Youhaiella tibetensis: one gene and its partner. The protein of the gene in region 2 interacts with the protein of the main gene of each other region in a pairwise test. Links are inferred from orthologs where the notes say so. Each region holds a gene or a part of one and is shown on either strand. Other genes may lie near its edges.

What was found.
Region 1: the proteins of parE (region 2) and FNA67_RS05905 interact in binary tests that used the Escherichia coli proteins (3 or more experiments, as listed by UniProt). The link is inferred for Youhaiella tibetensis from one-to-one orthologs.

What each region holds. Positions count from the first base shown.
Region 1 is NZ_CP041690.1:1,204,645-1,219,848, reverse strand. What follows is about bases 5,519-8,326. They hold FNA67_RS05905 (dihydroxyacetone kinase subunit DhaK), read left to right. Parts: upstream 5,519-6,328; coding sequence 6,329-7,324; downstream 7,325-8,326. Other genes in these bases: FNA67_RS05895 (IclR family transcriptional regulator), read left to right, coding at 8,042-8,326; FNA67_RS05900 (DAK2 domain-containing protein), read left to right, coding at 7,328-7,939; FNA67_RS05910 (dihydrodipicolinate synthase family protein), read left to right, coding at 5,519-6,278. In the rest of the region: FNA67_RS05935 (ABC transporter substrate-binding protein), read right to left, coding at 1-911; FNA67_RS05930 (DUF1028 domain-containing protein), read left to right, coding at 1,044-1,691; FNA67_RS21860 (hypothetical protein), read left to right, coding at 1,729-1,899; FNA67_RS05925 (tripartite tricarboxylate transporter permease), read right to left, coding at 1,965-3,470; FNA67_RS05920 (tripartite tricarboxylate transporter TctB family protein), read right to left, coding at 3,474-3,941; FNA67_RS05915 (tripartite tricarboxylate transporter substrate binding protein), read right to left, coding at 4,045-5,013; more of FNA67_RS05910, read left to right, coding at 5,343-5,518; more of FNA67_RS05895, read left to right, coding at 8,327-8,860; FNA67_RS05890 (RraA family protein), read right to left, coding at 8,922-9,596; FNA67_RS05885 (FadR/GntR family transcriptional regulator), read right to left, coding at 9,593-10,348; FNA67_RS05880 (SDR family oxidoreductase), read right to left, coding at 10,342-11,160; FNA67_RS21855 (hypothetical protein), read left to right, coding at 11,317-11,460; FNA67_RS22105 (VOC family protein), read left to right, coding at 11,575-12,402; FNA67_RS05870 (peptide ABC transporter substrate-binding protein), read right to left, coding at 12,409-13,995; FNA67_RS05865 (DoxX family protein), read right to left, coding at 14,069-14,437; FNA67_RS05860 (putative pterin-binding protein), read left to right, coding at 14,607-15,119; FNA67_RS05855 (sensor histidine kinase), read left to right, coding at 15,089-15,204. UniProt on the Escherichia coli protein: Dihydroxyacetone binding subunit of the dihydroxyacetone kinase, which is responsible for the phosphoenolpyruvate (PEP)-dependent phosphorylation of dihydroxyacetone via a phosphoryl group transfer from DhaL-ATP.
Region 2 is NZ_CP041690.1:2,436,254-2,451,632, reverse strand. The notes cover bases 1,776-4,758. They hold parE (DNA topoisomerase IV subunit B), read right to left. Parts: upstream 4,291-4,758; coding sequence 2,260-4,290; downstream 1,776-2,259. Other genes in these bases: FNA67_RS11830 (hypothetical protein), read left to right, coding at 4,514-4,758; FNA67_RS11840 (DEAD/DEAH box helicase), read right to left, coding at 1,776-2,105. In the rest of the region: FNA67_RS11845 (GGDEF domain-containing protein), read right to left, coding at 1-566; more of FNA67_RS11840, read right to left, coding at 723-1,775; more of FNA67_RS11830, read left to right, coding at 4,759-4,978; FNA67_RS11825 (hypothetical protein), read left to right, coding at 5,093-5,404; FNA67_RS11815 (LacI family DNA-binding transcriptional regulator), read right to left, coding at 5,934-7,085; FNA67_RS11810 (ABC transporter substrate-binding protein), read left to right, coding at 7,208-8,458; FNA67_RS11805 (carbohydrate ABC transporter permease), read left to right, coding at 8,528-9,472; FNA67_RS11800 (carbohydrate ABC transporter permease), read left to right, coding at 9,469-10,371; FNA67_RS11795 (ABC transporter ATP-binding protein), read left to right, coding at 10,375-11,457; FNA67_RS11790 (sugar phosphate isomerase/epimerase family protein), read left to right, coding at 11,657-12,406; FNA67_RS11785 (Gfo/Idh/MocA family protein), read left to right, coding at 12,411-13,556; FNA67_RS11780 (sugar phosphate isomerase/epimerase family protein), read left to right, coding at 13,695-14,747; FNA67_RS11775 (Gfo/Idh/MocA family protein), read left to right, coding at 14,757-15,379. UniProt on the Escherichia coli protein: Topoisomerase IV is essential for chromosome segregation; it is the principal protein responsible for decatenating newly replicated chromosomes. It relaxes supercoiled DNA.

The DNA of each region.
Region 1 (15,204 bases), 1.2 Mb from region 2 along the record:
TTGTTGACCGCGTAGTTGACCGCCTGGCGGACACGCTTGTCGGCGAAGGGGCCGTTCTTGGCGTTGAGCATGACGTACCAGACGTGCGGGCCGACGGCTTCGACGACGTGATAATTGCCGTCGTTGCGGAACTGGGCGACGTTGTCCGGCGGCGTTTCGAGCAGGACGTCGATGCCGCCCGAGAGCATTTCGGCGACGCGGGTGTTGGCATCGGTGATCGGGCGGAAGATCACGGCCTCGAGCTCGGGAGCGCCATCCCAATAGGCATCATTGCGCGAGGCGACGACGCTGGTGTTGGACTGCCATTCCTCGAACTTGAAGGGCCCCGTGCCTACCGGATGGCGGCCATAGTCCTTGCCGTACTTTTCGACCGCTGCCGGCGAAACGATGAGGCCGGTGGGCGAAGCCAGGTTCGACATGAACGGCGCGAAAGGCTCGTTGAGCGTGAACTTGACCGTCAGTTCGTCCACGACGCTGACATCCTTCACCGAGGAGAAGAAGAAGGCGAGCGGGAAAGGTCCGGTCGAGGCGTAGGGGCTATCTTCCTTGAGCATCCGGTCGAAATTGAACTTGACCGCCTCGGCATTGAACGGCGTGCCGTCGTGGAATTTGACGTCCTTGCGGAGATTGAAGGTGTACTCCAGCCCGTCCTCGGAAATGGTCCAGTCGGTGGCCAGGGCCGGCTCGATCTCGAGCGTGCCGGGCTTGTTGCGCACCAGGCCGTCATAGAGGTTGACGGCGATGCGGAAATCGTTGGCCGCCGTCGAAACGTGCGGATCGAGCGATGCCGGCTCGGCGATCTGGCCGATGACCAGGATGTTGGGTGGCGTCTGCGCCATGGCCGGCGAAACCAGCGCCAGGGCAGTTGCGGCCAAGAGCAGCGGCGCGATGCCTTTCCATTTGCGGATCATGTTGAAACCTCTCCTTGCGTTCCCTCGCACTTGCCCTTCCGCGTCTGACGTGGAAGAAGGCATCGATGATTTATCATCATAAATTCGCCACCTGTCAATTTATGATGATAAATATCGAAGGAAGGACTGTGCATGACTTTTTCGATAGTCGCCCGCGATCCGGAAACCGGCGCGTTCGGCGTCGCAACGGCGACGGCCGGGCCCATGGTCGGCGCATTGGTGCCCCATACGCGAGCCGGGTTCGGCGCAGCCGCCACGCAGGCGATGACCAATCCCTACCTGGCCATCGACGCGCTGGCGCTGATCGATGGAACCGATGCCCACGGGGCATTGGCCGCAGCGCTATCGAGGGACCAGGAGGCGGCGCTCAGGCAAGCCATCGTCATCGACCGCGCAGGGCGAACGGCCGGGTGGACGGGCCCGAGTTGCGTGCCCTTTGCCGGACACCTGACCGAGGAAGGCGTGGCGGTTGCCGGCAACATGCTCGTGGGCGAAGAGGTCCTCGCCCAGATGCTGGCGGCTTATCGATCGCACCGGGGCAAATCCGATTTCGCCTCGTGCCTGCTGCATGCCCTCAAGGCGGGAGCGGCGGCGGGCGGGGATAAGCGGGGCGTCGGCTCGGCGGCGCTGCGCGTCCAGGGCGACGAAGCCTATGCGGAGGTCGACCTTCGGGTGGACTGGTCGGAGGCTCCGATTGCCGAGCTGGAAGCGCTGCTTCACCGGGCAACCGCCGGCTCCTATGCCGAGTTCTTCGCCACGCTGCCCCGGCGCGCGCGGTAGCGGCGCGACCCGGGTTTCAGAAACAGAGGAGACGCCAATGACCATCAAGATCGTGTGGGGGATACTCTTCGGTGTCGTGATCGGCACGGCCTTCGGAGCCCTGTTCGGCAACACGGGAATCGGGGTCGCGATCTGCATCGCGGCGGGAACCTTGGCGGCCGGGGGCTTGCACTACCTCGAAACGAGGCGATCCCGGGACAAGCACTGAAAGGCCCGAAAATGCTGAACGCGCCGAGCGGCGCGTCCAGGTGAGTTGCGACAAAGTCTGGGACGCTATGCGGGGACGTTGGCCGTGCCGCGCCGGTCCTGGATGGCCTTGTAGACGGTGCCACCGATGGCCAGGGCCCAGATCGCGAGCGTCACGATGCCGATGCCCGCTGCGATGGGCCTGCTGAAGAGACCGAGCAGGTCGCCACCGGAAATGGTCATGGAGGTGATGAAGTTCTGCTCGACCAGCGGCCCGAGCACCATGCCCAGGATGATCGGGGCGATGGCGAAGCGGTGCTTTTCGAGGATGAACGCCATGACGCCGAGGATGACCATCACGATGACGCCGAACATGGTGTTGTTGATCGAGAACGAGCCCACGATGCAGAAGAGCAGGATCGCGGCGTTGAGCAGGGCTCGCGGTACCTCGAAGATCCAGCGCGAGGACCGGGCGGCGATGTAGCCGAGCGGCAGCATCAGGATGTTGGCGATGACGAAGACGAACATCACGGCGTAGAAGTTCTGCGCGTTGACGGTGAGCAGCTGGGGACCCGGCTCCATGCCCTTCATGACGAGTACGCCGACGGCAATCGCGGTGACCGCGTCGCCCGGAATGCCGAAGACCATGGCCGGAATCCACGAGGCGCTGAGCGCCGCGTTGTTGGTGGCGCCAGCCTCGACCAATCCCTCGGGGTGGCCGGTGCCGAACTTCTCGGGGGTCTTGGAAGTCCGCTTGGCCAGCGAATAGGTGATCCAGGCCGCCAGGTCCCCACCGACGCCGGGGAGCGCCCCGAGAAGGCTGCCGATGATGGAGCCGCGAACCTGGTTCTTGCGATACTGCCAGATGACCTTGAGCACGCCCTTGAAGGGGTTGTTGACGTTGGCCTGGGGCGTGCCGAGGCGGAAGTTGCGCCCGGTGCGCATGACTTCGGCCAGGGCGAACATGCCGATCATCGCCGGGATGAAGCTGATGCCGCCCGCCAGCTCGACCGAACCGAAGGTGAAGCGGGCGGCCCCGAGCAGCGGATCGCGGCCGACCTGGGAGAGGAAGAGGCCGATCAGGAGCGAAAGCGCACCCTTGGCGACGCCGCCCGAGGAGATGAGCGCGGCGCAGCTGAGGCCGAGCGCAGCGAGCCAGAAGTATTCGAAGCTGGAGAAACCGAGCGCGAACTTGGCCAGCGCCGGGGCCGAAATCAGCAGGACGATGAAGCCGAAGAGCCCGCCGAGCGTCGAACCGATGACGCCGATGCCGATGGCAAGGCCCGCCTGGCCTTTCTGCGCCATGCGATAGGAATCCTCGACATAGGCCGCCGAGGCAGGCGTGCCCGGAATGCGCAGCAGCGTGCCGGGAAGGTCACCGGCAGTGATCGCCATCGCCGTACTGGCGATGATGGCGGCAACGGCGGGGATGGGCTGCATGTAGAAGGTCAGCGGCACCAGCAGCGCGGTCGCCATGGTTGCCGTCAAACCCGGCAAGGCGCCCACGAAGAGGCCGAAGATCGCCGAAGCGAGGATGACGATGAGGGTTTCGAAATTGAAGACGAGGGCAAGGCCCTGAGCAATGGCGTCCATGATCTACCCCAGGAGTCCGTGCGGCAGCGGAACCCGCAGGCCGTAGAAGAAAAGTGCGTAGACCGCGACGGTCACGATCGGGCTGAAGATGACGGCGCTTTTCCAACCGCCGCCGCCGAGGACGACAAGGAAGGCCGTGAGAACGGCGCCCGTGATGAGGAAACCGAGATGGGGCATGATCAGGATGGTCGCCACGATGGCGGCCAACAGGCCCGGAATGAAGGGGATGCGCGACCAGAAATCGGCGCGGACAGGCGCTGTTTCTGCCGCCACCTCGCCTTCCTCGGGCACGAGGCTGAGATCATCGCCAGCCTTGGCGAACCAGCCCTGCAGGGCCAGGACCAGCCCGAAGAGCGCCATGGCGCCTCCGGTGATGCTGGGGAACAGGCCAGGTCCAACCGGCATTCCAGGCATCGGGCGAAAACCGAGAGCCTGGATCAGGATGAACGACCCTGCGGCCGTAAAGACCACTCCCAACCAAAAATCTCCGACATTGTTCGGCTTCACGATTTCCTCCTCCTAGAAGCGCAGGTTCCGGGACTTGCGCCCCGGAACCCAAGATTTGCGCCTGAGCTTACTTGCCTGCCAGGCCGGCGCTGGTGATGGCCTGCTGGAAGGCCTCGCCGCGGGTCTTGAGGTAATCCTCGAAGTCAGCGCCACCTGCCCAGACGACGCCGTAGTTGCGGCCGTCCATGAAGGTCTTGAATTCGGCGCTGTTGACGATTTCTTCGAGCGCGGCCGAAATCTTCTTGGTCACGTCTTCCGGCAGGCCCTTGGGGGCGCCGACACCACGCCAGCCGGCGATGGCGAAGTCGATGCCCAGGGCTTCCTTGACGGGGCGAACGTCCGGCTGCTTGGGGTTGGCTTCGTTGCCGAGGTAAGCGAGCGGACGGATTTCACCGGCATCGACAAGCGGCTGGGCTTCGGGGAACTGCGAGACGGCAACGTCGATCGCACCGGAGGCCAGAAGCTGCAGGGACGGGGTCGCGCCGTCGGTCGGAACCCAGAACGCCTGGTCGGCGGGAGCGCCGAGCTGCTGGACGAGGCTCACCCACGACAGGTGATTGAGGCCGCCGAAATTGGCACCGCTGGCCTTGATGCTGTTGGGCGCCTTCTTGATGGCGTCAGCCAGTTCCTCGATGGTCTTGTAGGGCGAATCCGCCTTGACGAAGACAGCCGAGGGATCGGCGTTGTAGAGACCGAGCAGCGTGAAATCCTGGTAGGTCATGTCGGCCGAGCCGACGGCCTTATACATCGACAGTTCGGTGGTGATGATGCCCAGGGTGTAGCCATCAGGCGTTGCCGCCTTGATTTCCTCGTGCCCGACGACACCGCCACCGCCCGTGCGATTGACCACGTTGATCGGCTGACCGAGCTTTTCCTCGAGCATGGTCGCGATGATGCGGCCGGTGGCATCGGTGCCGCCGCCGGCGGACCACGGCACGATCAGGGTGATCGGGCGATCGGGATATTCCGCCAGCGCGCCGCCGGTAGCCAAAGCCAGTGTCAGGGCCGCCAAGGCAGCCCGCTTGATGAACTTCATGAGAGTTCCTCCCTGTTGAACCGGCCCGAATGTCCGGTCGTGAACGATTGTGGCACGCCACTGTTGGTGATCTTGTACCGCATTCCGGAATTATCATCTGAATTCAGGAATGACAATGCGTTTCGGAATCGCCCTCGTGCCGCGCTTTTGCAGCGGTGTTGACTTTCCGCGAAAGGAATCGCTAGAAGATAGTCGGGAGGCAATTCCACATTGTGGGATTTGAATGCCTCTCGCCGAAGCCGGGACGATTTCTCCGGCGCGGCAAGAGCTTTTTCGGGGCATGAGGGAGGCAGCGGAGCTGCGCGCCCGCCCCTTGTTGGAGGAACGAGATGCCCAATCCCATAGCCCAGTCCGTGCGCGACACGCTCACGGGCATCCTGCCGCCCCTGTCGATGCCGTTCGACGAGCAGGGCAACCTGGTCAAGGGCGCCCTGCGTCCGCAGGTCGACTTCATGGTGGAGTCCGGTGTGCGCGGCGTGGTGGTGGGCGGTTCCACCGGCGAAGGCCACACCCTCTCGACCGAGGAATTCGTCACCGCCATGAAGGAGGCCTACGAGGCCACCGAGAACCGCGTTCCCTTCGTTGCCGGCCTTATCGTGAACTCGACCCGCGAGGCCATCGACCGCGTCAAGGCGCTGGGCGACATGAAGATCGCCGCGCTCCAGGTCACCCCGGTGCACTACCTCTTCAAGCCCGGCCTGGAAGCCACGATCGAGCATTTCCGCGCGATCTGGGAAGAAACCCGCACGCCCATCCTCATCTACAACGTCATTCCCTGGAACTACCTGAGCGTGGACGCCATGCTGGCGATCATGGACGCCGTTCCCGGCGTGGTTGGCATGAAGCAGAGCTCGGGCGACCTCAAGTCGGTGTCCGACCTGATGCTGCGCGCCAAGCCCGAGAACCTGGTGCTCAGCGGCATCGACGCCCTGCTCTACTCCGCCTTCTCGATCGGCGCCCATGGCGCGATCAGCGCGCTCACCTGCGCGGTGCCCGGCGTGACCGTAAAGCTCTTCAACGCCGTGCAGCGCGGCGACCACGCAACGGCCCGCGACATTCACTTCAAGCTCAATGCCCTGTGGAATGCGATGCGGCACGACAACCTGCCCGCCTGCGTCAAATACGTTCAGCACAAGCAGGGCCTCCAGTTCTTCCACCCGCGCGCGCCGATGGAGCGCGTGACCGAAGAGCAGAAGGTTCTCATGGATGCCGCGCTCGGCCCCGTGCTCGAACTCGTTGACGTACGCGGTCGCTCTGCGGCCTGATGCGCCAGGCGGCTGCGGCATTGCTGCGGCCGCCTTTTCGGGAGGACGAATTGACCAAGCTTATCAATGACCCGCGCAACTACGTGGACGAGATGCTCGACGGCCTGTGTCTGGCCCATCCGGGGCTCGTGCGTGTAGGCGATGACCGGCGCGCCATAGCGCGTAACGCACCGGCCAAGGCCGGCAAGGTCGGCGTGGTTTCCGGAGGCGGATCGGGGCATCTGCCGCTGTTCACGGGTTATGTCGGGGAGGGTCTGCTCGACGCCTGCGCCATCGGCAACGTGTTCGAAGGACCAACCATCAATGCCTGCCAGGACGCGATTGCCGCGGCCAACGGCGGAGCGGGCGTGCTGTGCCTGTTCGGAAACTACGGCGGCGACCGGATGAATTTCGAGATGGCGTGCGAATTTGCCGACCTCGAGGGCATCGAGACGCGGACGGTCCTGGGCAATGACGACATTGCCAGCGCCTCCTACGAGGAGCGCGCCAAGCGCCGGGGCGTCGCCGGGCTGATTTTCGCCTACAAGGCCGCCTGCGCCATGGCGGCGCGTGGGGCCGACCTCGCGGGCGTTGCCGACATTGCCCAGCGCACCGTGGATCGCACGCGCACCGTAGGGGTTGCGGTTTCGCCGTGCCTGATCCCCGGCGCTGCCGCGCCCAGCTTCACGCTGGGCGAAAACGAGATCGAAATGGGCATGGGCATTCACGGCGAACCCGGTATCTGGCGCAAGCAGATGCAGCCGGCCGATGCCCTGGTTGACGAAATGACGGACATGCTTCTCAAGGAACGTCCGCAAGGGGCGACGCGCGTGGCCGTGCTGGTGAACAGCCTCGGCTCCACCCCCTTCGAAGAACTCTTCATTCTCTACCGGCGCCTCGCCACCCGCCTCGGGGAGGCAGGGCTCGAGATCGCGCAGCGGCTGGTCGGCCCTTACGTCACGTCCATGGAAATGGGCGGCGCGTCCATCAGCCTGTGCTTCCTCGACGACGAGATCGAGGGCCTGCTCTCGGCGCCCGCCGATTGCCCGTTCTGGAAGGTGAACTGAGCCATGGGCCTGACCGTAACGGATCTGCGCAATGCGCTCACGCGCCTGCAGGGCGCAATGGGCGAGCTGGAGCATACGCTCAACGCGGCGGACGCCAAGCTTGGCGACGGCGATACCGGCACGATGCTCGCGCGACTGGTGGACGCGCTGGCCGCGGTCGATCTTGCAAGCGAAACCGATCTCGGCGCCGCTTTCCTGGCGCTTGCCAAAAGCGGCGCCTCCTCTACGGGATCGAGCCTTGGCACGCTCGTCGTGACCGGCCTGATGACGGCGGGCAAGGCGACCAAGGGCAGGACCGAGCTTCCCTGGCAGGAGCTGGGCGCGGTTATCATCGCCATCCGCGACGCGGCGATGGCGCGCGGCAAGGCCGCGCTCGGCGACAAGACCGTCATCGACAGCCTCACCTACCTGGCGCGCGCCATCGAAGGGAGCAGCGAGGCCGGAGAGGTGGCGGAACAGGCGCAGGCCGCCCTCGCGCAGGCCCTCGACGACTTCCGTGACCGCCCCTGCGGCATGGGACGGGCACGCATGTTCGCACAAAAGAGCATCAGCCTGGATGACCCGGGCATGCTGGCCATGGCCCGGCTGACCGGCGCCATGACGGGCGATGCGTGAAAGGGGTGCGACTTGAGGCAGGTTGGAGTTTCGGCTATGCGGTCCAAACGCGGGTGCACCGCCCAGCGGCCGCAGGTTGGGGCCGGTATCGAGGGTTTCTAGATGACTGAGCAGAACGGTCTTTCGGTCAAGGCGAAGCCGACCGCCCGAAGCGCGGGCTCGGGCGATGAAAGCCTCAAGTCGCTCAACAAGGTCGTCCGCATCCTCGAGTGCTTCTCGACGAGCCATCGCACCCTCTCGCTTGCCGATATCTGCGCCCGGACCGGATACCCCCGGTCGACCACGCACCGGCTGCTCGCCGCCATGCGGGAAGTCGGGTTCGTCGAACAGGACCGGGAACGCGACCATTACCGGCTGGGCCTGCGGCTCTTCGAGTTCGGCAACATCGTCCTGGCCAATCTCGAACTTCACCGCGAGGGGCGCGCCATCGTCGACGCCCTCAACCGACTGACCGGTCACGCGGTGCACCTGGCGGTGTTCGACGGGTTGAGCGCGGTGGTCATCCAGCGCACCGAATCCCATGCCGACGGCAGCGTGCCGGCTACGATGGTCGAGAATTCCCCGGCCTATTGCACGAGCGTGGGCAAGGCCATTCTCGCCTACCAGCCCCTGGAAGTGCTCGAGCGCGTCGTGGACGCGGGGCTCAAGCGCTACACCGAAACCACGATAACCGACCGGGCCAGCCTCGAACGCGAACTGGCGACGACGCGCGAACGGGGATTTGCCATCGACGAGGGCGAGCACCAGCCGGGACTGCGCTGCGTCGGCGCGCCGATCCGCAACCAGTCCGGAGCCGTGTTCGCCGCAATCAGCGTCAGCAGCCCCGCCTGGCAACTTCCGCTGAGCGAGATCGACGAGCTCAACAAGGTGGTGATCTACCACGCCAACCTGATTTCCCAGCGCCTGGGCTATGTTCGCTAGTCCAACCATCCGGCTCCTCCGCCGAGCGGCCGAAGGGGCGGCAAGCCGCCCCGGGCCCTGATCAGACGGGACCGGTCGAGCCGACCGGCCACACGTCGCGGAGCTTTTCGCCCGAGAGAATGCGCTGGCGCGCAACAGCCTCGCCCTGCCCGTTCCTGTCAGCGGCATCGGCGATGACGCCCACCAGTTCGTGCGGGATGACGACCACGCCGGTGACGTCGGCAAAGATCACGTCTCCCGGACGCACGCGCACGCCGCCGATATCGAGTTCGATCTGCGCCCTGGCGGGCTCCATGCGCCCGGAGACGCCCACCGGGCTCATGCCCTTGGCGAAGAGAGGGTAGTCGAGCTTGCGGACCTCGGCGAGATCGCGAACGGTGCCGTTGACGATGGTGGCGACAGCGCCCCTGGTCTTGGCGCCCGTGGACATCAGCTCACCGGTACCCGAGCCTTCGGCGCAGGAGGAATCCACCATCAGGATGCCGCCGGGAACCACCGCATCGATGGCGCCGTGGTAGACGTCCTGGGGCTGGCCCTTGCGAGTGCTGGGTTCGTAGAGGACCGTCGAGACGGGCCCGCAGACAACCTGACCGGGCTTGAGAACGCCGAACGGGGTGATCCCGGCGAGGTAGCCGTAGGTGTAGTCGTCGAGCACATCGTGGATGTCGCCGGAATACCACTGCGACAGGCGCTTGATCGCGGCCCAGTCCACGTTGTTGTAGTCGTAGTCACTCATTTGGTTGGTCCGTTCTGCTGGTTCTTGGCAGCGCTTATCGCCTGCTGGAGATAGGCGGTGCTGTTGTCGATGTGCTCGCGCATGGCACTCTGGCTGCCGGCGGCGTTTCCTGCCTTGATGAGGGCGAAGATGTGCTCGTGCTCGGCCACGCCTTCGCGCATGGTCTTGCTCGGAACGCGGCTGGTGACGCGGATGACGTCGGTGATCAGCGCGTAGAGATTGCCGTAGACGGTAGAGAGAATTTCGTTGCCTAACGCCTGGACGAGGGCCTTGTGGAAGGCCGCGTCGCCGGTAGCGTAGTCGGTGAAGTCCTGGCGTTCGGCCGCGTCGCGCATGCTTTCGAGGGCCTTGGCGATGTCGCCGTCCAGCACCCCCTCGCCCGCGGCGAGCCGCCCGACGACTTCGAGCTCGAACATGCGCCGCACATCCATGAGCTGGACGAGGTAGTCGGCATCGCGGGCGAAGAGCGCGCGCACCGTCTCTGCGAGCGAGCCGAGGAACTGCCCGACATCGTCGCGCACTACCTCAGCCCGCTCGCCATGGCGCCGCCGCACCAGACCCTTGGTCTCAAGGATCTGCAACCCTTCGCGCACCGAGCGCGTGCTGATGTTGTATTGCCGGCCGATCTCGGCTTCGGATGGGAGACGATCTCCCACCTTGAGCTCGCCGGAAAGAATCCGCGCCTCGAATGCCGCAACCACGGCAGCATGAAGCTTGCCTCGATCCGGGAACGGCGCGGGTTCGCTCACCATGCGGTAAACCCGCCATCCACGACCACGTTCGAGCCGGTCATGTAGGAAGACGCGTCCGAGCCGAGGAACTGGATCACCCCGTTATACTCGGAGACCTGGGCCTGTCGGCCCATCGGCACGCGCTCGAGGAACGCATCGATGAATTCCTTGTCGAAGCTGCCGGTCTTGACGCCGCCGAACGAGATCAGGTTGCAGCGCACGTTCTTGGGCGCCCAATAGGTTGCCACGTAGCGGGTGAGGTTGAGCAGGCCGGACTTGGAGGCGGCGTAGGAAACCGCCTTGAAGAACGGCACGCCATCGCGCTTCTCGCGGTAGGCATAGAGCGCCTGGTTGGGCGAGACGAGCCCGTAGATGGAGCCGACATTGATGATGCTGCCGCGCCCTTCGGCAGCCATGCGCGCACCCACGACCTGGGAGCACAGCATCACGCCGGTCAGGTTCACGTCGATGATCTCATCCCAGTACTTCTGGGGATAGGTCTCGAAGGGACCGTTCTGCTCGGCCGCGCCGTTGGGCTTGGAGTCGATGCCGGCATTGTTGACCAGGATGTGCGGCACGCCCCATTCGGCGCAGAGCGCTTCGGTCGCCGCCTCGAGCGCTTCCTTGTCGGTCACGCTGGCGACGTAGACGCGGATGTTGTCGAGATGATCGGGAAACAATTCGGCCAGCGCTTCCTGCTCGATCGGGCGACGGCTGAACACCGCCACTTTCGCACCGGCATCGGCCAGGGACGCAACGAACGACCGCCCCAACTGGCCAAGTCCTCCCGTAACGATCGCGACCTTGCCCTCAACGCTAAACAAGTTGGCCATAACTGCCCCTTCTGACTCATGACATATGTCATATGTCCTAAGTGGATTTCGCGAGTCAAGCGGCCATGCGCGAGCGGAATGGCTGAGGCGCGCAATCGGCCCTTCTCCCGCCCCGCGATTGGCCCCAGATTTCAGCGTGTTAGGAGACATTCACAAATGACCAATCCGCTGATGGAAAAGCTGCGCTCGGCGCTCAATGTCCTCGAGGGTGCACGTGAGGCCACCGCTGCGGCCCGCCAGCATCGCCGGCCGAGCCAGGCCACCCTGGCCAAGCTGGGCCTGGACGAATCCGCCAGGTAAGGGCGGGCATCAAGGTTGAACGAGGCCGTTGCCTAGCGGCCTGTTTTACGTAATGTTTTCGTCATTCCCGGCGACTAGCGGCAGGGTCAGCGCACCTCGGAGCCGGAGCAGGTTATGGCGATTACTCTCGTGGATTTTCCGGCCCAAACGATCGTGGGCCTCCCGGTCGACGCTCGATTCGAGCAGCTGTCGCAATTCGTTCCGCGGGCATGGCGCCAATTGTTCGCCGCCGTCGAAGGCGAAGTGCAGTTCGTCGAGGTCAGCCTGCCGCCACGCGAGGGGCAGTTTCGCGAAATCGTCGGCTTTCTAGCCGACGGCTCGACACCCCTGCCCCCGGGCACGGTCCAGTTGGCCTTGCCCGCCGGCCGCTTCCTGACCCAGACCCATGTGGGCCCGCTCGAGGGCATCGCCGGGGCGTTCGGCGAGCTCTATGCCCATGCCGAGGCGAACGGCCTTGCGGCGAACGATCTCAAGCTCGATTTCGGCTATGACCCGGCGTTGTCCGCAGCGCCGCACCAGCTCTTCCTGGGCATCTCGACCCCCGAGATGGATGCATTCCTCGAAAGCCTATCCAGCCCCGTTCACAACGAAATCGGGGCGATTTTCATCCCGGTCAGCGACATTGCCGCGGCTCGCGACTGGTATTGCGCCCTCCTGGGCCGTGAGCCGACCGGCGATATCCTTTTCGGCCACCTCTGGGTGGTTCCGATGCGGGCGGGGAGCGGGCTGGTGCTCGACAGCAAGGATTTCGGCGGCCCCCATGACGGCAAGCCGGCCTTTCACTTCAACAGCCGCGACCTGCCAGCGGCCCATGCGAAATGCGCGGCGTTGGGCGTCGATGCGCTCGGCCCGATCGTGGACGGGATGTTCTTCACCTTCAAAGACCCGGACGGCAACCTGCTGATGGTGGCGGACGTTCCCCCGAGCCAGCACAGCCTCTAGCGCCCGCTAGTCCTTCTTGCTGATCCAGCGGCTGCGGTGGACGTTCTTGGGGTTGTGGACGACCCCCTCGAGCGAGCGCGACACCAGGTTCTGGATCGAGAACCAGTAGATGGGGATCGCCGCCGTGTCGGCGACCGCCAGTTCCTCGGCGCTGCGAAGCAGATCGGCGCGCTTGCTCAGATTCCGCTCATTTGCGGCAGACGCGAGCAGCGCCTCGTAGTCGGGGTTGGAGTAGCCGCCGAAGTTGTAGTCGGAGTGCTTCGACATGATATCGAGCACGTCCGAGGGGTCGGAGATATCGAGCAGCCAACTGGCGCGGCCGACGTCGAAATTGCCCGTCCGCAGGGCGTTGAAGTGATCTTCGACGCTGGCGCTCACCAGTTCGGTGCGCACGCCGATGGCGTCCCACATGGCGGCGACGGCCATGGCGATGCGCTGATGGCTGTCATCGCTCACCGTGCTGTAGCGGAGCTGGACGGTGAGGGGATGAGCGGACGTATAGCCATATTTGGCGAGGGCCGCGGTGGCCCAGACCCGGCGCTGATCCATCGGCCAGCCGGCCCAGTCGGGCTCGAAGGGCGGCAAGGCCGGGTAGCCGGCGGTGCCTTCGGGAACCCAGCCATAGGCCGAGAGTTCGGGCGTATCGAGGCCGAAGGGATCGATGCGGTCGCGGTCGATGGCCATCGACAGGGCCCGGCGGATCTCGGGTTTGTCGAAGGGCGGCTTGTCCTGGTTGAGGACGAAATAATAGACCCCGAGGAACGGCTCCACCCGGCTCTCATCGGGCACGTGAGCCTGGACCCAGGCATTGGCCTCGCGCGGCAGGGCGATGACGAGATCGATATCGCCCTTCTCGAACATCTCAAGGCCTCGCGATAGGTCGGTGAAGGAGTGGTAGTAGACCTCGTCGGCGGCGACGTTGGCGCGGTCGTAATAGGTGGTCGACCTGAGGGAATGAATGACCCCGCCGGGCTGCTTCTCCTGGATGGTGAAAGGGCCGTTGCAGACGACGTTCTCGGGCGTGAGCCAGGCTTCGCCGAGCCGCTCGAACCGGGCGGTGGGGACCGGGTAGGCCGAGTAATGCGTCAGGGCCTCGAGGAAATAAGGGGTGGGGCTATCGAGCTGGAGCACCAGGGTATGCTCGTCGGGCGCCGAAACGCCGAGCTGGGACATATCCGCGATGGTTCCCTGCGCGAGGGCGGCGGCGTTGCGGATCTGGAACTGCAGGCTGGCATATTCGACAGCATTGGAAGGATCGAAAAGCCAGCGGAACGCAGTGACGAAATCCTGCGCCACCACCGGCGTGTGGTCGGACCACATGGCATCCGGGCGCAGGCGGAAAGTATAGGTGAGCCCATCGTCCGAAACCGTCCAGGACTGCGCCTGGCCGGGTATGGCCCGGCCCGCCGCGTCTTCGGTCACGAGACCTTCCAGGCAGTCGCCGATGGCAACGACATCCCAACCCTCGAAGGCCTTGGGGAACACGGTGATGGCTTCGGCGAAGGTCGCCACGTTCAGGGTCATGGCTGCGGCCGGCCCCATGGTGAGGCCGGCCGCGCTAAAGGCGATGATAAAGGGGGCGACGCGCTTCAACGGGGACCATCGTGCTGAGGGCAGGTACGCGCCGATATTTGTCGAGATTTCAGTGGTTGTGAAGCGCCCCGGCCTACACAGCCGCGTTAGCAGGCAGCTTGAGCCCGTAATTGCCCCAATAGGCCAGGACCAGCACTGCAAAGAGCACAACGCCCGGCGGCAGGTGGGCATATTCGCCGTGGCGGATGAGCGTGGCAAAGACGGCGAAGCACTCGAGGAAACCCAGGAGGAAGCCGAACGGGCGCGTTGCAGGAAAGAGCAGCAGCAGGCCCACCGCCAGGCAGACCACCGCATTGACCAGGTGCCACCAGGAGGGGAAGCCCCAATTAACGAAAGAAGCGCGCATGGGCTCCGGCCCGATTGCGCTCATGATGCCATCGCCGATGAAGAAAGCCACCAGCAGCCAGGTCAGCCAGGTCGCCCAGCCGATACCGAGAACCATTTGTCGTCTCCGAATTCTTGTCGGGGGCACATAGGCAGGGCCAATCGGCAGGCGCCCCGTTGTTCCTGACGGGTTGGGCACAATTTTTCTCGTCTATGCTCGGCGGGCATTGATCCCAATGTCGCCCGACTACTACGGTGCCTTCGCACCGCCCTCTGGAAGGACATCGATGTTCGAGCAGGTCGACCGTCGCTGGTTGCTGGCACGACTGACGGCCCTGGCCTGCGCCGGCGCGCTCCCGGCGGGGAGCGGCCTGGCTGCGGCCGGCAATGCCGACCCGGTGATCCTGGAGGTCAGCGGCCGGGTCGCGAACTCGCGGTTCTTCACACGCTCGGACCTGATGGCACTGGGCGTGACCACAATCGAGACCAGCACGAGCTGGACGACGGGCGTTCATCGCTTCGAGGGCGTGCTGGCGCGCGCGGTGCTGGCGGAAATGGGGCCCGTCGGCTCAACCTCGGTCGTGGCGCGGGCGCTCAACGACTATACGGCGAGCATCCCGATTTCCGACTTCGAGAACTATGACGTGATCTTTGCCTGGAGCATGGATGGCGTTCCCCTCACCCGCCGCGACAAGGGCCCGCTCTGGATAATCTATCCGCGCGACGCCGTCCCCGAGCTGGCCGATGAACGGCTCGAGCATCGCTGGGTGTGGCAGATGAACCGGCTGTTGCTGCCGTGAGGCTGCCGGGCGGTCGCACGGTCGAAGTCGTTGGCGTGGCGCTGGCCGTATCGGCCTTCGCCGTGCTGCTGGTGTTTGCACTGCT
Region 2 (15,379 bases):
CACTTGCGATTGAAGATCTTGGTAAGGGGGTCGAGCATGGACTCCTTGCGCGCCTCGTCGAGGTCGCGCTGGAGCGCCGAGAGGTCGTCGCGCGCCGCCTCGAGTTTCTGCTCGAGCTTGCGGTTGGTGTCCTGCATGCGGCGCGTCTCCTTGAGGAGGCGCTGGGCCATGGCGCGCAGTTCGGCCGCCGAGATTTCGGCCTCCAGGTCGCCGGTGGCGGTCTGGAGGGTCGATGAAAAGGAACTGGCCGTCACCATCGCCGCGTCGATGGCATCGTGCACCGCCTCGATGCGATGCGACATGCGCTCGGAAACGCTGTTGATGCGCTCGTTGGCATCGTGGGCCTTGAGAAACTCGTCGTAGAGCTTGGCCGCCAGGTCGCTGTCAGGGGCTTCGCCGCCCTGGAAGATGGCGTTGATCCGCGCGTTCAGGAGAGGGTTGACGCCGGTGGCGTAAGTGTAGAGCAATTCATAGAATTGGGGGTAGGGCGGAATCTGCCCGCGGTGGAGCAGGTCGAGTGCAGTGTTGGCATAGCCAAACGCGCGCTTGAATTCCTGTTCAGACACGGCCCCTCGCCCTTCTGGACGCTTTCCCTGAAAGAGCGCCCATTGTTCCGCTATCTATTTAATGGGGCGTAAAGACGCCCCCTAAAACTAGTCTACACAAGTAGTCTGTCTTGGCGCTTAAAATGAAGGCGCCAAGCGTATTCGAAGTAATACTAATTACCGGCCGGTGGGGCGCAGGAGGAATGCCGGAACCGGGCCGTCTGCACCGAAAGGCGAACTGGCGTCGATGCCAGTAACCTTGTCCGGGCGAGGGGTCTTTGCCTTGCGGGCGGGCTTGGCTGCCTGCTCCGCGGGGGCCGGTTGCTCGGCGCGTTCGCCGTGGTCTGGTTTGGACTTGGCTTCCGCCTTGCCGCGACGCGAGCGCGACGGCTTGGCGGTCTCTTCGGCATGAGTCTCCTCAGCGGCGGCAGGCTTGCCGCTCACATAGGGAATCTCACGCTGAATCAGCTTGGTGATGGCGTCGATGTGCTTGGCATCGGATGGCGCCACCAGGGTGATCGCCACGCCCGAGCGGCCCGCACGGCCAGTGCGGCCGATGCGGTGGACATAGTCCTCGGCGTGCGTGGGCGCATCGAAGTTGAAGACGTGGCTTACCGCCGGAATGTCGAGGCCGCGAGCGGCGACGTCCGAAGCAACCAGCAGCGTCAGCTTGTTTGACTTGAACTGGTCGAGCGTTTCCATGCGGCTCTTCTGGTCCATGTCGCCATGCAGCGCGCCAACCGAGAAGCCGTGCCGCTGGAGCGAGCGGGCGAGAGTCGCCACGTCGCGCTTGCGGTTCGAGAAGATAATCGCGTTGGTGAGATTCTCGGCCGCGCGCAGTTGCTGGCGCAGCGTCTCGCGCTTGTCTTCGGGCTTGTTGCCGGTCTTGACCAGGCGCTGGTCGATGGTCTCGGCGGTCGAGTTCTGGCGAGCCACTTCGACCTTGACCGGATCGCGCAGGAAGCGGGCAGTCAGCTTCTGGATCTCCGGCGGCATCGTGGCCGAGAAGAACAGCGTCTGGCGGCGCGGCGGCAGCAGCGAGATGATGCGTTCGATATCGGGGATGAAACCCATGTCGAGCATGCGGTCAGCTTCGTCGATGACGAGGATGTCCACGCCCGTAAGCAGCACGCGGCCGCGATCGAACTGGTCGAGCAGGCGGCCGGGTGTCGCGATCAGCACATCGGCGCCGCGGTCGAGCTTCTTGTTCTGCTCTTCGAAGGAAACGCCGCCGATGAGGAGGGCGACGGAGAGCCGGTGGTTCTTGCCGTACTTCTCGAAATTCTCGTGCACCTGCGCTGCGAGTTCGCGCGTCGGTTCAAGGATCAGGGTTCGCGGCATGCGCGCGCGTGCCCTGCCGCTTTCGAGAAGCGTGAGCATGGGCAGGACGAACGATGCCGTCTTGCCGGTTCCGGTTTGGGCAATGCCAATCAGGTCCTTCTTTTCAAGGACATGGGGGATGGCCTGCGCCTGGATGTCGGTGGGCTTGGTATATCCGGCAGCGGCAACAGCGTCCGTCACCTTGCTGCTAAGGCCAAGCCCGGAAAAGTCTTGCGTCAAATCTCTAATCGTCCACTCAGAAGTTGGAAGGATGTCGGCAGGGAGCAGAACCGCAGGCCGACGGAGTGGTCCTCGACGGCGGGGACCATAACGCAAAGACCTTGCGAGTCAACGGGATTCCAAGGCGGAACCTTAATGCTTCCGATTGCACTCGCTAGATATCGAGATCGGTAACGAAAGCGGCATTGGCCTGAATGAAATCGAACCTGCTCTCGGGCTTGTTGCCCATGAGCCGATCCACTGAAGATCGGGTGTCATCGCGATCTTGCAGGACCTTGACCTGCAATAAAGTCCGAGTAACCGGGTTCATGGTTGTTTCGCGTAGATGCGCGAACGGCATTTCGCCCAGGCCCTTGAACCGGGTGATTTCGATCTTGCCTCTGCCGGTGAATTCACTGGCGATCAATTCTTCCTTATGCAGGTCGTCTCTTGCGTAAAGCGTCTTGGCGCCCTGGGTGATGCGGTAGAGCGGAGGCACGGCCAGGTAAAGGTGGCCGTGGTCGATGAGCTGCGGCATCTCCTGGAAGAAGAAAGTGATCAGGAGCGACGCGATGTGGGCGCCGTCGACGTCGGCGTCGGTCATGATGATGATCTTGTCGTAACGCAGGTCGTCCTCGCGGTAGCGATCGCGCGTGCCGCAGCCGAGCGCCTGGATCATGTCGGCGATCAGCTGGTTGGCGGCGAGCTTGTCGCGGCTGGCGCCGGCGACATTGAGGATCTTGCCGCGCAGGGGCAGCACGGCTTGGCTGGCGCGGCTGCGGGCCTGCTTGGCCGAGCCGCCGGCGCTGTCGCCTTCCACGATGAAGAGTTCGGCGCCCTGGGCGGCGGTCTGCGTGCAGTCGGCGAGCTTGCCCGGCAGGCGAAGCTTGCGGGTGGCGCTGGCGCGCTCGACTTCCTTTTCCTTGCGGCGGCGCAGCCGCTCCTCGGCGCGGTCGACCGCCCAGTCGAGCAGCTTGCTCGCCTGGTTCGGGGAGGCGGCCAGCCAATGGTCGAAGGCGTCGCGCAGCGCGTTGTCGACGATGCGGGTCGCTTCGCCGGAGGCCAGCTTGTCCTTGGTCTGCCCGACGAATTCGGGCTCCCGGACGAAGACCGACAGCATGGCGCTGCAATGGGCCAGCACGTCCTCGGACGTCAGTATCGCGGCGCGCTTGTTGTTGGTGAGTTCGGCATAGCTCTTGAGGCCGCGCAGCAGCGCGGTGCGCAGGCCGGTCTCGTGGGTGCCGCCATCGGGGGTGGGAACCGTGTTGCAGTAGGACGAGACGAAGCCGTCGCCCAGCGACCAGGCGATTGCCCATTCGCAGGCGCCGTGGCTGCCCGGTTTGCCGGCCTGCCCCGAGAAGATGTCATCGACGATGCGGGTTTCGCCCTCGATGCGCGAAGCCATGAAGTCGCGCAGGCCGCCCGGATAATGGAACGTCGCCTTGGTCGGCACGTCCTCGGCTGCATGGGCCTCGTCGCAGGACCAGCGCAGCTCGACGCCGCCGAAGAGATAGGCCTTGGCGCGCGTCATCTTGAAGAGGCGCTGGGCGGAAAGCTGCGCGCGGCCGCCGAAGATTTCCGGGTCCGGGTGGAAGCGCACCGAGGTGCCGCGGCGGTTGTTTATGCGGCCGACGTTCTCGACGCCGCTCGTCGGCGTCCCGCGAGAGAAGGACTGGCGGTAAAGCTGCTGGTCGCGCACCGTTTCGATAATGAGCGCGTCCGAGAGGGCGTTGACCACCGAGACGCCGACGCCGTGGAGGCCGCCGGAGGTTTCGTAGGCCTTGGAATCGAACTTACCACCCGCGTGGAGGGTGGTCATGATGATCTCGAGGGTCGAGCGGTTGGGGAATTTCGGGTGCGCTTCGACCGGAATGCCGCGGCCGTTGTCGATGACGGTCACGAAGCCTTCGGCGTCGAACTCGACTTCGATGCGGGTGGCGTGACCGGCGATCGCCTCGTCCATGCAGTTGTCGATCACTTCGGCGAAGAGGTGATGCAGGGCGTTGGAATCTGTGCCGCCGATATACATGCCGGGGCGCCGCCGAACGGGCTCAAGTCCTTCCAGGACCTCGATATCAGCCGCCGAGTAGCTGCCCGTCGCGGGCGCGGAGGCAGGGCGCGCGGGCTGTTGAGCCGCGGGCGCAGGAGAGGCGGGAGCGGGAGCCGGTGGCGGAGTATCGCCGAAAAGATCGTCAGTTTGCGACATATGTACCTTTCGGGGGTGGGCGCATGTGGCGCCCGCGAATCAGGACATCTTAGCGCCTATCATAACTCAGGCGCGCCGTGGCTTCCGGCCACAGTTTGTTCAGCGCAGGCCTTGGCTGAACGGCAGATGAACAGACAATTCCGGTTCCGTTCAACGCGAGCTCTCTAGGGTGATCACAACGCCGAAGAGGCGCAGTGAATTTCCAAGTGAGTGGAGAGAGCAAATGGCCCCGATCCTGAACATAGTCAAGAACACCAGCCGTGCTGCCGTCGTGGCGCTGGCGCTCGGGGCCAGTGCGCTGACGGCGCTGCCGGCACAGGCGGCCGGTCACGGCCCCGGTGGCGGAAACGGTCCGGCCATGACCTTCCAGCTCGACCTGGGCAATGACGGCGGCCGGAACGGCAACCAGACTTTCGGTCCCCAGGGGCGGGTGATCGTTCCCGACCATCGCCCGGGGCGGTTCTGCCTCAACGACCGCCAGATCCGGCGCGGCATTGCTTCCTACGGTTTCGACAATGTCCGCATCCGCCGCGATGTCGGTCGTGACCGGGTCGAGGTGAACGGTGTCTATGGCCGCTGGCTCTATTCCATGCGCGTCAACCGCTGCACGGGCTATGTCGACCGCGTGCAACCAATCCGTCCGGCTTTTGGCGGTGGCTTCGGCTTCCAGTTCGATTTCGGCAACTAAGATCCCGCCGCGATCTTTATTGCTGGAACCCGGCCCGGAGAAATCCGGGCCGGCGCCTATTGCTTTGGCGCCGTGGCGGGTCTTCAATCAAGCGCCCAGGAGGGGAAGAAGGCCATGAAACTTCACAGCCTGACTGCAGCAGCGTTCTTCATGCTGGCGATCGCCGCCAGTTCCACTTCGGCCCAGGCCAATAATTTTGGCATGTTCATGGGTTTCGGAAGGCCGATCGCACCGGTCCTGTGCCTCACCGACTACCAGGTTCGCCAGCGGGTTGCCGCCGAGGGGTTCACCAACATCTTCCTCAACGCACCAATCGATCGGCACATCCAGGTTCGCGCCACCAAGGGCAAGTGGGTGTACCTCATCGATTACAACCGCTGCCGCGGCGAGATCGTGAGCGCCAAGCGCCTGCGTCGCGCCTCCTAGCTGCACCGCGTTCCAGCAGCCATCACATTCGCTTCACTTCGGCGCGGCGGCCTGATCTTGGCCGTTTTCGCGCCCATTTACCTTCTGTTTGCTTCTCAGCAGCACTTTTTTAAGCCTGCTCAGATACAAAGCGATGCATACGGTCATGTGTCTGGAGTTGCCGTATGGCGTTCGCGGCTGGCAGTAGTTCTGCGTTTGTAAAAGCCGGAAGATCGCGAAGCAATCGATGGTGGTTGCAAGCCGGATTTTTGAGTCTCGCGTACCGGCTTGCCCACCTCTGTGCTCCGCGTCAGTTTGTTATACTTGGCGTTTCGCTGCTGTTTTACTTCTCATAGCTGTTACCAAGCCGGCGGGCAAAATCCTTTGCTCGGCGGTCTGTCGTCGTGGTGAAGAGGGAGGGTTGGCGATCCCGGCAGGACTCGAACCTGCGACCAACAGCTTAGAAGGCTGCTGCTCTATCCAGCTGAGCTACGGGACCACACTGGCGCGACCCCGTTTAGCGCAAGCGTTGCCTGGGCAAAAGACAAAGTTACTGCCCGACGGCTTTCCGGTGTGAAGAGCAGGCGGCGGTGCTGCCCCGGATGATCAGCTGGGACGGCAGGATCACATGCAGGCCCTGATTGGGCCGGGTCGTGCCATCCAGGATGTCGAGCAGCGTCGCAGTGGCGACGCGTCCCAACTCGTGGCGCGGTTGGCGCATGGTGGTCAGCGGTGGCCAGTAATTTTCGGCAATGCTGATGTCGTCGAACCCGATCAGGGAGATATCGCGCGGGCACTCGATGCCATGGGCCCGGCTGCGCGAGAGAAAGCCGATCATGGATTCGTCGTTGGCGCAGAACAGCGCCGTGGGGCGATCCTCGAGCGCCAGGTAGCTGTCGGCCGCTCTGATACCGCAGGCCATGGTGTGGTCGCCCGGAAAATACCAGTCAGGCCGGGTCGTCAGGCCTGCCTTGCGCATCGCATCCTGGAAGCCGAGCGTACGCTCGTTTGGGAACTGATGGACCTGCCTGCCGCCGATCTGACCGATTCGGGTGTGCCCCAGTTCGATCAGGTGACGGGTGGCTCGTTCTGCGGCGGCGCGATTGTCGGTGGTCACCAGGTTGAAGCCGCCGTCGATGATCTCGTCGCACGAGAGTACCAGGGGCAGGGCGCCACGCTGCCGCGGCGGCTCGGGCAGGTGGCCGAGTTCGAGCGAGGCGTCGAAAAGCAGGAGGCCATCGGCGCGGTTGGACGAAAAATAGTCTCGCAGCCATTGGGTCGGGTCGTTGCCCAGGCGATTGGCGACGAGAACGCCATAGCCGCGCTCGGCAGCCTCCCCGACTACCGCATCCATGATGGTCGAGTAGAACGGGTTGCCCATGTTGGGGATCGCAACCAGGATCGTCCGTGCCTCGCGCATGCGCAGCGAGCGGGCCGCCTGGTTGATGGTGTAGCCCGTCGCCTCGACAGCCTCGGAAACCTTGGCCCGCGTGTCGCCAGAGACCTTTTCCGGCGCGCTGAGGGCGCGGCTCACGGTTGCCGCGGAAACTCCGGCCTTGCGTGCAACATCTTGAATTGTTGGGCTTTTGGGTGGCTTCTGAGGGGCCAACGGCTCCTCCCGTCGCCATTGCGAATGGGACTTGTCTAAAACGATCTTGACAGCCGCGCAAGAAGTGTCTGAGTGTAGTGCAATCGATTGCACAAGGCGGTAGAGGATGCGCCTTGCAATCGATTACATTCGGTCGGCTGGAGAGCCTTGAGGAAGGTTTTCAGCGGCCGTCGTCGTGGAGCGTTTTGCTCCAAGGACCGTTGGGAGGAAACACTATGAAGAATATTTCGGCGGTGGCCTTGCTGGCCGCCGCGGTGCTGGGCAATGTCTCGATCGCGCAGGCGGCGGACGTTGAAGTCATCCACTGGTGGACGTCGGGTGGCGAGCAGGCGGCCGTTTCGGTCTTTGCGAACGAGTTCGACAAAACCGGCGACAAATGGGTCGATAACGCCATTGCCCTGGGTGAAACCGCTCGCGCCGCCATCATGCAGCGCGCCCTCGGTGGAGACCCGCCGGACGCAGCCCAGTTCAACCCGGGCCGTCAGTACGAAGAACTCATTTCCGCCGGCCTGCTGCTCGATCTGACGCCGCTTGCCGAGAAGGAAGGTTGGGACAAGTTCATCCGTCCTGCCGAGACCGTTGCTCCGTGCAAGATCGACGGCAAGTGGTGGTGCGTTCCGGTCAACATCCACATGAACAACTGGGCCTGGGCCTCCGTTGCCGCCTTCAAGAAGGCCGGCCTCGAAGTTCCCTCGACCTGGGACGAATACACCGCCGACCTTCCCAAGCTGAAGGAAGCCGGGGTCATTCCTTTCGCCATCGGTGGCGACGGCGGCGGCTGGCAGGTCAGCCTTGCGGCCAACCAGCTCATCCTCGCCCAGCTCGGTGCCGAGAAGGTCGAGAAGATCTGGAAGGACAAGGATCTCGATCTCGCCGGTGGCCCGGAAGTGCTCAAGGCCTTCACCGACCTCAAGACCCTGGGTACCTATGCCGACCCGGGTTCGCCGAACCGCAGCTGGTCCGATACCACTTCGCTAGTGATCTCGGGCGAAGCCGCTCTCCAGGTCATGGGCGACTGGGCCCAGGGCGAATTCCAGGTTGCCGGCCAGAAGCCGGGCGTGGACTATGCCTGCCTGCTCGGGCCGCTGCTGCCTGAGGCCAAGAACGTCCGCATTGGCGGCGACATCTTCGTGTTCTTCAAGCAGAGCGACCCGGATGTCGAGCGCGCCCAGCTCTCGCTGGCCTCGATGATGGTCAACCCGCAGGTGCAGGCGAAGTTCAACACGGCCAAGGGTTCCGCCCCGATCCGTGACGACGTCGACCTGTCGCTGGCCAACGATTGCATGAAGAAGGCGATCGACGTGCTCAAGCAGCCGGGTGCCGTTGTTCCCGACCAGAACGTGTGGCGCAACGAGGCCTTCGCTACGGCCCAGAACGCCATCTTCTCGGACCTGATCTACAACGCAAACACCACTCCGGAAGCCGCTCAGGCGCAGTTCGTCGAACTGCTCAAGAACGCCGAGTGATTTGTTGCGGCGGTTCGGAGTAATCCGGACCGCCGTTCTTCTTGTGTCTTTGCATGCGGGGATCAGCGCGTGACCACGACTGTTGCGACCGAGCAGGCGCTCACACAGCGTCAGCTCAAAGCGAGAGCCGGTCGCCGGCGACTAGCCGGCAAGCTTTCGGCCATCATCGGGACATTGCCCATGATGATCGTGGCGATTGGCGTCTTCGTCGTCGGCATCATCTTTACGGTGGTGCTCTCTTTCACCAACTCCAAGCTCTTTCCCAGCTTCAACTTCGTTGGCTGGCGTCAGTATGAAATCCTGTGGGCGACGCCCCGCTGGCAGCAATCGGTCATCAACATCTGGTTCTATGGCTTCGGCCATATCGCCCTTTGCCTGAGCCTGGGATTTGCGCTGGCGGTGGCCATCGACCAGCGTGTCCGCGGGGAAGACGCGTTCCGAACGGTATTTCTCTACCCGTTCGCGCTCTCGGCGGTGATCACCGGTCTGGTCTGGCAGCTCATGCTCGATCCGAACTGGGGCTTCCAGGCCTTCGTTCGCAGCCTCGGCTACACCGACTTCACCTTCGCGCCCCTGGCAAGTTCCAATACCGCGCTGCTCGGCATGGTCGTCGCCAGCGTTTGGAACGGGGTGGGTGTGACCATGGCGATCCTGCTCTCCGGCCTGCGCGGCGTGGATGAGGAAATCTGGAAGGCGGCGCGCATCGACGGCATCCCCACCTGGCGCACCTACCTGAGCATCGTCGTTCCGATGATGCGCGGGGCGGTGGCCACGGCCCTGGTGCTGCTCGTCGTCAATGTCGTGCGCACCTTCGATATCGTCATCGCCATGACCGGCGGCGGCCCGGGCATCTCAACCCAGATGCCGGCGACCTACGTCATCGACAACATCAATTCTCGCAATGTCGGTCACGGCATGGCGGCAGCGACCTGCATGCTGCTCCCGATTGCCGCGCTGATCATTATCCAGGCGATCTACCGTTGGCGCGTTTCGCGCCGTGGGAGGACCGTATGAGTTCCTTGGCAATGCAGGCTGGCATCGAGCCCTCGGGGCCCAGGCCCAAGCAGGTTACCGCAGCGCGCGTCGGCATCTACGCCTTTCTTCTCATCGCCGCGCTCTTCTTCCTCGTCCCTCTGATCGTCATGATCATGACGTCCATGAAGTCGATGAACGAGATCCGGGGCGGCAACATCTTTGCGCTGCCGACCCAGCCGACCTTCGACTACTGGGTGAAGGCTTGGAGTTCGGCCTGTACGGGCGTGGCCTGTACCGGTCTGGCGCCCGGGTTCTTCAATTCAGTCAAGATCACGGTGCTCTCGGTGCCCATCTCGATCGTCATCGCGATGATCAACGGCTACGCGCTGAGCTTCTGGCGCTTCCGCGGCGCCGAGTTCATGTTCGCCATCCTGGTCTTTGGCGCCTTCGTGCCGTTCCAGGTGCTGGTCTATCCGATCATCTTCGGGCTGAGCCGCGTGGGCCTCTTCGGGACCTTGCCCGGCATCGTGATCGTCCACACCATCTTCGGCATGCCGATCCTGACGCTGCTGTTCCGCAACTTCTTCGCGTCGCTGCCGGTGGAACTGTTCAAGGCGGCGCGCGTGGATGGGGCAGGGTTCTGGCGCATCTTCTTTTCAGTAATGCTGCCCATGTCCGTGCCGATCGCGATCGTGGCGGTGATCCTCCAGGTCACGGGCATCTGGAACGACTTCATCTTCGGGCTGGTCTTTGCCGGGCGCGAGAACATGCCGATGACGGTCCAGCTCAACAACATCGTGCGCACCTCGACCGGCACGGTCGAATACAGCACCAACATGGCGGCCACCGTGCTTACGGGCGCTGTTCCGCTGATCGTTTACTTCGTTTCCGGCAAGTGGTTCGTCCGCGGTATCGCTGCCGGCGCCGTGAAAGGCTGACAATTGGCTACCAGTGTAGATATCAAGGATCTGTCGCTCAGCTACGGTGCCGTCACGGTGCTGAACAAGCTGAACCTCGAAGTCGGGCGAGGCGAGTTCATCGTGCTGCTCGGACCCTCCGGTTGCGGCAAGTCGACCCTGCTCAACTGCATCGCCGGTCTGCTCGACATCTCGGACGGCCAGATTTTCATCTCGGGCAAGAACGTCACGTGGGACGAGCCCAAGGACCGGGGCATCGGCATGGTGTTCCAGTCCTACGCGCTCTATCCGCAGATGAGCGTGGAGAAGAACCTCTCCTTCGGCCTGCGGGTGGCCGGGGTGAAGAAGGAGGAGATCGAGGCGCGCGTGAAGCACGCTTCGGAAATCCTGCAGATCCAGCCGCTCCTCAAGCGCCGTCCCGTCGAACTTTCGGGCGGACAGCGTCAGCGCGTCGCCATCGGGCGTGCACTGGTACGCGATGTGGATGTGTTCCTCTTTGACGAACCACTTTCGAACCTGGACGCGAAGTTGCGTTCGGACCTGCGCGTCGAGATCAAGCGCCTTCATCAGCGCCTGAAGAACACGATGATCTATGTGACGCACGATCAGATCGAGGCCATGACGCTGGCTGATCGCATCGCCATCATGCGCAACGGCATCATCCAGCAGTTCGATACGCCGCACGCGATCTACAATAAGCCCGTCAATCTTTTCGTTGCCGGGTTCATCGGCAGCCCGTCGATGAACTTCCTCAACGGTCAGGTCGATAGCGACGGCACCTTCGAGACCGGCGGCACCAAGATTTCTCTCAGCGGCTACGGCTGGGAAGATGGCACTGTGAGGACGGGCAAGGCTGTTCTGGGCATCCGTCCTGAGCATGTAACCGTCGGGGAGGCCGCCCGGGCTCTGCCGTTCAGCACGGAAGTCGATATCGAGCTGGTTGAGCCGATGGGCGCGGACACGATCGCCTGGACGAAGCTCGGCGGCCAGTCGGTGACGTTCAGGGCCGCCGCGGAGGTCGAGCTGCACTCCGGACAGAAGGTGACGATCGGCTTCGATCCCGCCCGCGGGTCGCTGTTCGACGCCGAGAGCGGCGAACGCATCTAGTTTGGGGGCAAGGGCACAGGCGCTCCGCCGCCGCGGGCGTCTGTGCTTGCCCCCCACGCGACAGGCGCCGACCGGCGGCCGCCGCTTCTTACCATACGAGCGTTTCTTCTGCCCGTGCGAGATGACGACGCTCGTCCCCTGAGGTTACCTCCGCGTGCATTCCCCTCCGGTCACGCGGTTCTTTCGCAAAGAGGCAGTTATGAAGGACTTCTCGTTCCAGCTTTACAGTGCGCGCAACTTCCCGCCGCTGGAGAACAACCTCGCCATGGTCAAGCGCCTTGGCTACACGCAGGTTGAAGGTTTTGGCGGTCTTTACGCCGATGTCGACGGCCTCGCGGCGAGCCTGAAAGCGCATGGCCTGGCCCATCCGACGGGCCATTTCGGACTCGACCAGCTCAAGGATACGTCCAACGCGCTCAGGATTGCCGAGAAGCTCGGCGTCAAGAAGATATTCTGCCCCTACCTGGCGCCCCAAGATCGTAGCGCAGACGATTCCAAGTGGATCGAGTTGGCCGAGACGCTCGGCAAGCTGGGCGAGGTGTTCAACAGGGAAGGTTACGGATTCGGCTGGCACAACCACGACTTCGAGTTCGTCGCTACCACCAACGGCCACCTGCCCATCGACCTGATTTTGGAGACTGCCCCCAATCTGGAGTGGGAGGCCGATGTCGCCTGGATCGTGCGCGGCAAGGCCGATCCTATCGCCTGGTTCGACAAGTACGGCAAGCGCATCACCGCCGTTCACGTCAAGGATATCGCGCCGGCAGGCGAGAACGCCAATGAAGATGGCTGGGCGGACGTTGGCTTCGGCACGCTCGGCTGGGACAACCTCATCAAGGAAGTGAAGGCGCGTACGGCCGCGCAGTATTTCGTGGCCGAGCACGATAATCCTTCCGATATCGAGCGTTTCGCGTCGCGCTCGATCGCAACCGCCAGCAAGTGGGCGTGATCCGATGAGCAAGGTATATGGCGTCGGCATCATGGGTGCCGGCAATATCTCGACGGCCTATCTCAAGCTGGCGCCGCTCTTCCGTAACCTCGACGTCCGGGCCATCGCCGACATCATGCCGGAGGCGGCGAAACGCCAGGCGGATGCCTTCCACGTCCAGGCGCAGACGCCCGACGAACTCCTCAAGAACAGCGAAATCGACGTCATCGTGAACCTGACGGTTCCGGCGGCGCACTACTCGGTTTCCAAGAATATCGTTTCGGCGGGTAAGCACGCCTATTCGGAGAAACCTTTCGTCCTCTCCGTCGAGGATGGCAAGCAGCTCAAGAAGCTGGCCGACGAACGGGGCCTCAAGGTGGGTTCTGCTCCCGATACGTTCCTGGGGGGCGTCCATCAGCAGGCACGCCAGATCATTGACAGCGGCAAGGTGGGGCGCATCGCTTCGGGCACCACGCACGTGCTGAGCCGGGGCATGGAACATTGGCATCCGAACCCGGATTTCTTCTTCCAGCCCGGCGGCGGCCCGATCCTCGACCTGGGGCCGTACTACATCACCGACCTCATCAGCCTCGTTGGCCCGATCAAGCGCGTTACGGCCTTTACAGGTTCGGCAAATGCCGAGCGCACGATCACCACCCCGGATTCGCCCTTGCGTGGGACCAGGATCAAGGTTGGTACGCCCACGACCATTCATGCCGTGCTGGAGTTCCACAACGGCGCGATCATCACGTTGGGCGCGAGCTGGGACGTATTCAGCCACGGCCACCACAATATTGAGCTCTACGGCACCGAAGGCTCGCTCTACGTGCCTGACCCGAACTTCTTCTCGGGCGATCTCATCATTGCGGACAAGGAAGGTGTCAAGGAAACGGTGGCGCCCTGGGATCATCCGCTCGGAAAGCCCAATTGGGAGCGCCCGAACGGTCCGACTTTCGCCAACTATCGCGCCGCCGGGCTGGCCGACATGATGGCTACCATCGAAACCGGCAAGCAGGCACGCTGCGGGCTAGACGTGGCCCTCCATGCCGTGGACGTGATGCTTTCGATCCTCGAGGCTGGCGAGACAGGGAAAGTGGTGACGCTTTCGACCTATTGCGAGCGTCCCGCGGCGCTCGGGCCGGACGAAGCCAGGCTTCTGCTCAAGGCATGACGAATTCCCCTAAGGGGGCGCGAAAATTGCCGGAACAACAACAATCGGCTGGCGGAAATCACCGCCGGCTGTTCTCATTGATAGGCACGCGTACACTTGGCCGAAGCCTTGATGTACGTGCCACGAGGGAGGATTAGGATGCGGACGATCAAGGGGCCGGGGATATTCCTGGCGCAATTCGCCGGCGATGCTGCGCCGTTCAATTCGCTCGACGCGATTTGCGGCTGGGCAGCGGAACTGGGTTACAAGGGCGTGCAGATACCGACCTGGGTATCGAGCTTCATCGATGTCGAGAAGGCGGCCAATTCGAAGGCGTATGCCGACGAGATTCGCGGGACCGTCGAAAAGCATGGCCTCAAGATCACCGAACTCTCAACGCACCTGCAGGGCCAGCTCGTAGCGGTCCATCCTGCTTACGATACGCTGTTCGACGGCTTCGCTCCGGCCTCGGTGCACAATAACCCCAAGGCGCGCCAGGAATGGGCGGTGCAAACGCTGCTGCACGCCGCAAAAGCCTCGCAGAACCTTGGTCTGACCGAGCACGCCACTTTCTCGGGCGCGCTGGCCTGGCCATATCTCTATCCGTTTCCACAGCGCCCGGCAGGGCTGGTCGAAGAGGCGTTCGATGAACTGGCGCGCCGCTGGACGCCAATTCTCAATGCGTTCGATGAAGTGGGAGTGGATGTCTGCTATGAAATCCATCCGAGCGAGGATCTGCACGACGGCGTTACTTACGAGATGTTCCTTGAGCGCGTGAACAACCATCCGCGCGCCAATCTGCTTTACGATCCCAGCCACTTCGTGCTGCAGCAGCTCAACTACCTGGACTACATCGACATCTACCACGAGCGGATCAAGATGTTCCACGTCAAGGATGCCGAGTTCAATCCGACCGGCCGGCAGGGCGTCTATGGCGGCTTCCAAAGCTGGGTCAACCGGGCAGGGCGCTTCCGTTCGCTGGGCGATGGCCAGGTCGATTTCGGAGCGGTGTTCTCAAAGCTCTCCCAGTACGACTTTGCCGGCTGGGCGGTGCTCGAATGGGAATGCGCCATCAAGAGCCCCGAGCAGGGTGCCGCCGAGGGCGCACCGTTCATTGCCGCACATATCATCAATGTGACAGAAAAGGCCTTCGACGACTTTGCGGGCGCCGGCACCGACAGGGCGGCCAACCGCAAGCTGTTGGGCCTTTAGGAGGGAAACATGGCAGAGAACGGCGAACCACGCATTCGTCTGGGTATGGTTGGGGGCGGGACGGGAGCCTTTATCGGCTACGTTCACCGCATTGCCGCCCGCCTGGACGATGACTACGAACTGGTGGCGGGTGCCTTGTCATCGCGCCCTGATGTGGCGATTGAATCGGGCAAGAACCTGCGCCTGGCCGAAGACCGCATCTATACGAGCTACGAAGAGATGGCCGCCAAGGAGGCTGCTCGTAAGGACGGCATCCAGGCCGTCTCGATCGTCACGCCCAATCACATGCATTTCGGCCCGGCCAAGACCTTCCTCGAAGCGGGCATCCATGTGATCTGCGACAAGCCGCTGACCTCGACTCTGGAAGACGCGCGGGCACTGGCGACAATCAAGCCCAAGAAGGGTGCGAAGTTCCTCCTGACCCACAACTACACGGGCTATCCGCTGGTGCGGCAGGCGCGTGAGTTGGTGAAGTCGGGTGCCCTCGGCAAGATCCGTATCGTCCAGGTCGAGTACCCGCAGGACTGGCTGACGGAGGCAGTATCCTCCAAGCAGGCGGATTGGCGCACGGACCCCAAGCGCTCGGGCGCCGGCGGAGCAATCGGCGACATCGGCACCCATGCCTACAACCT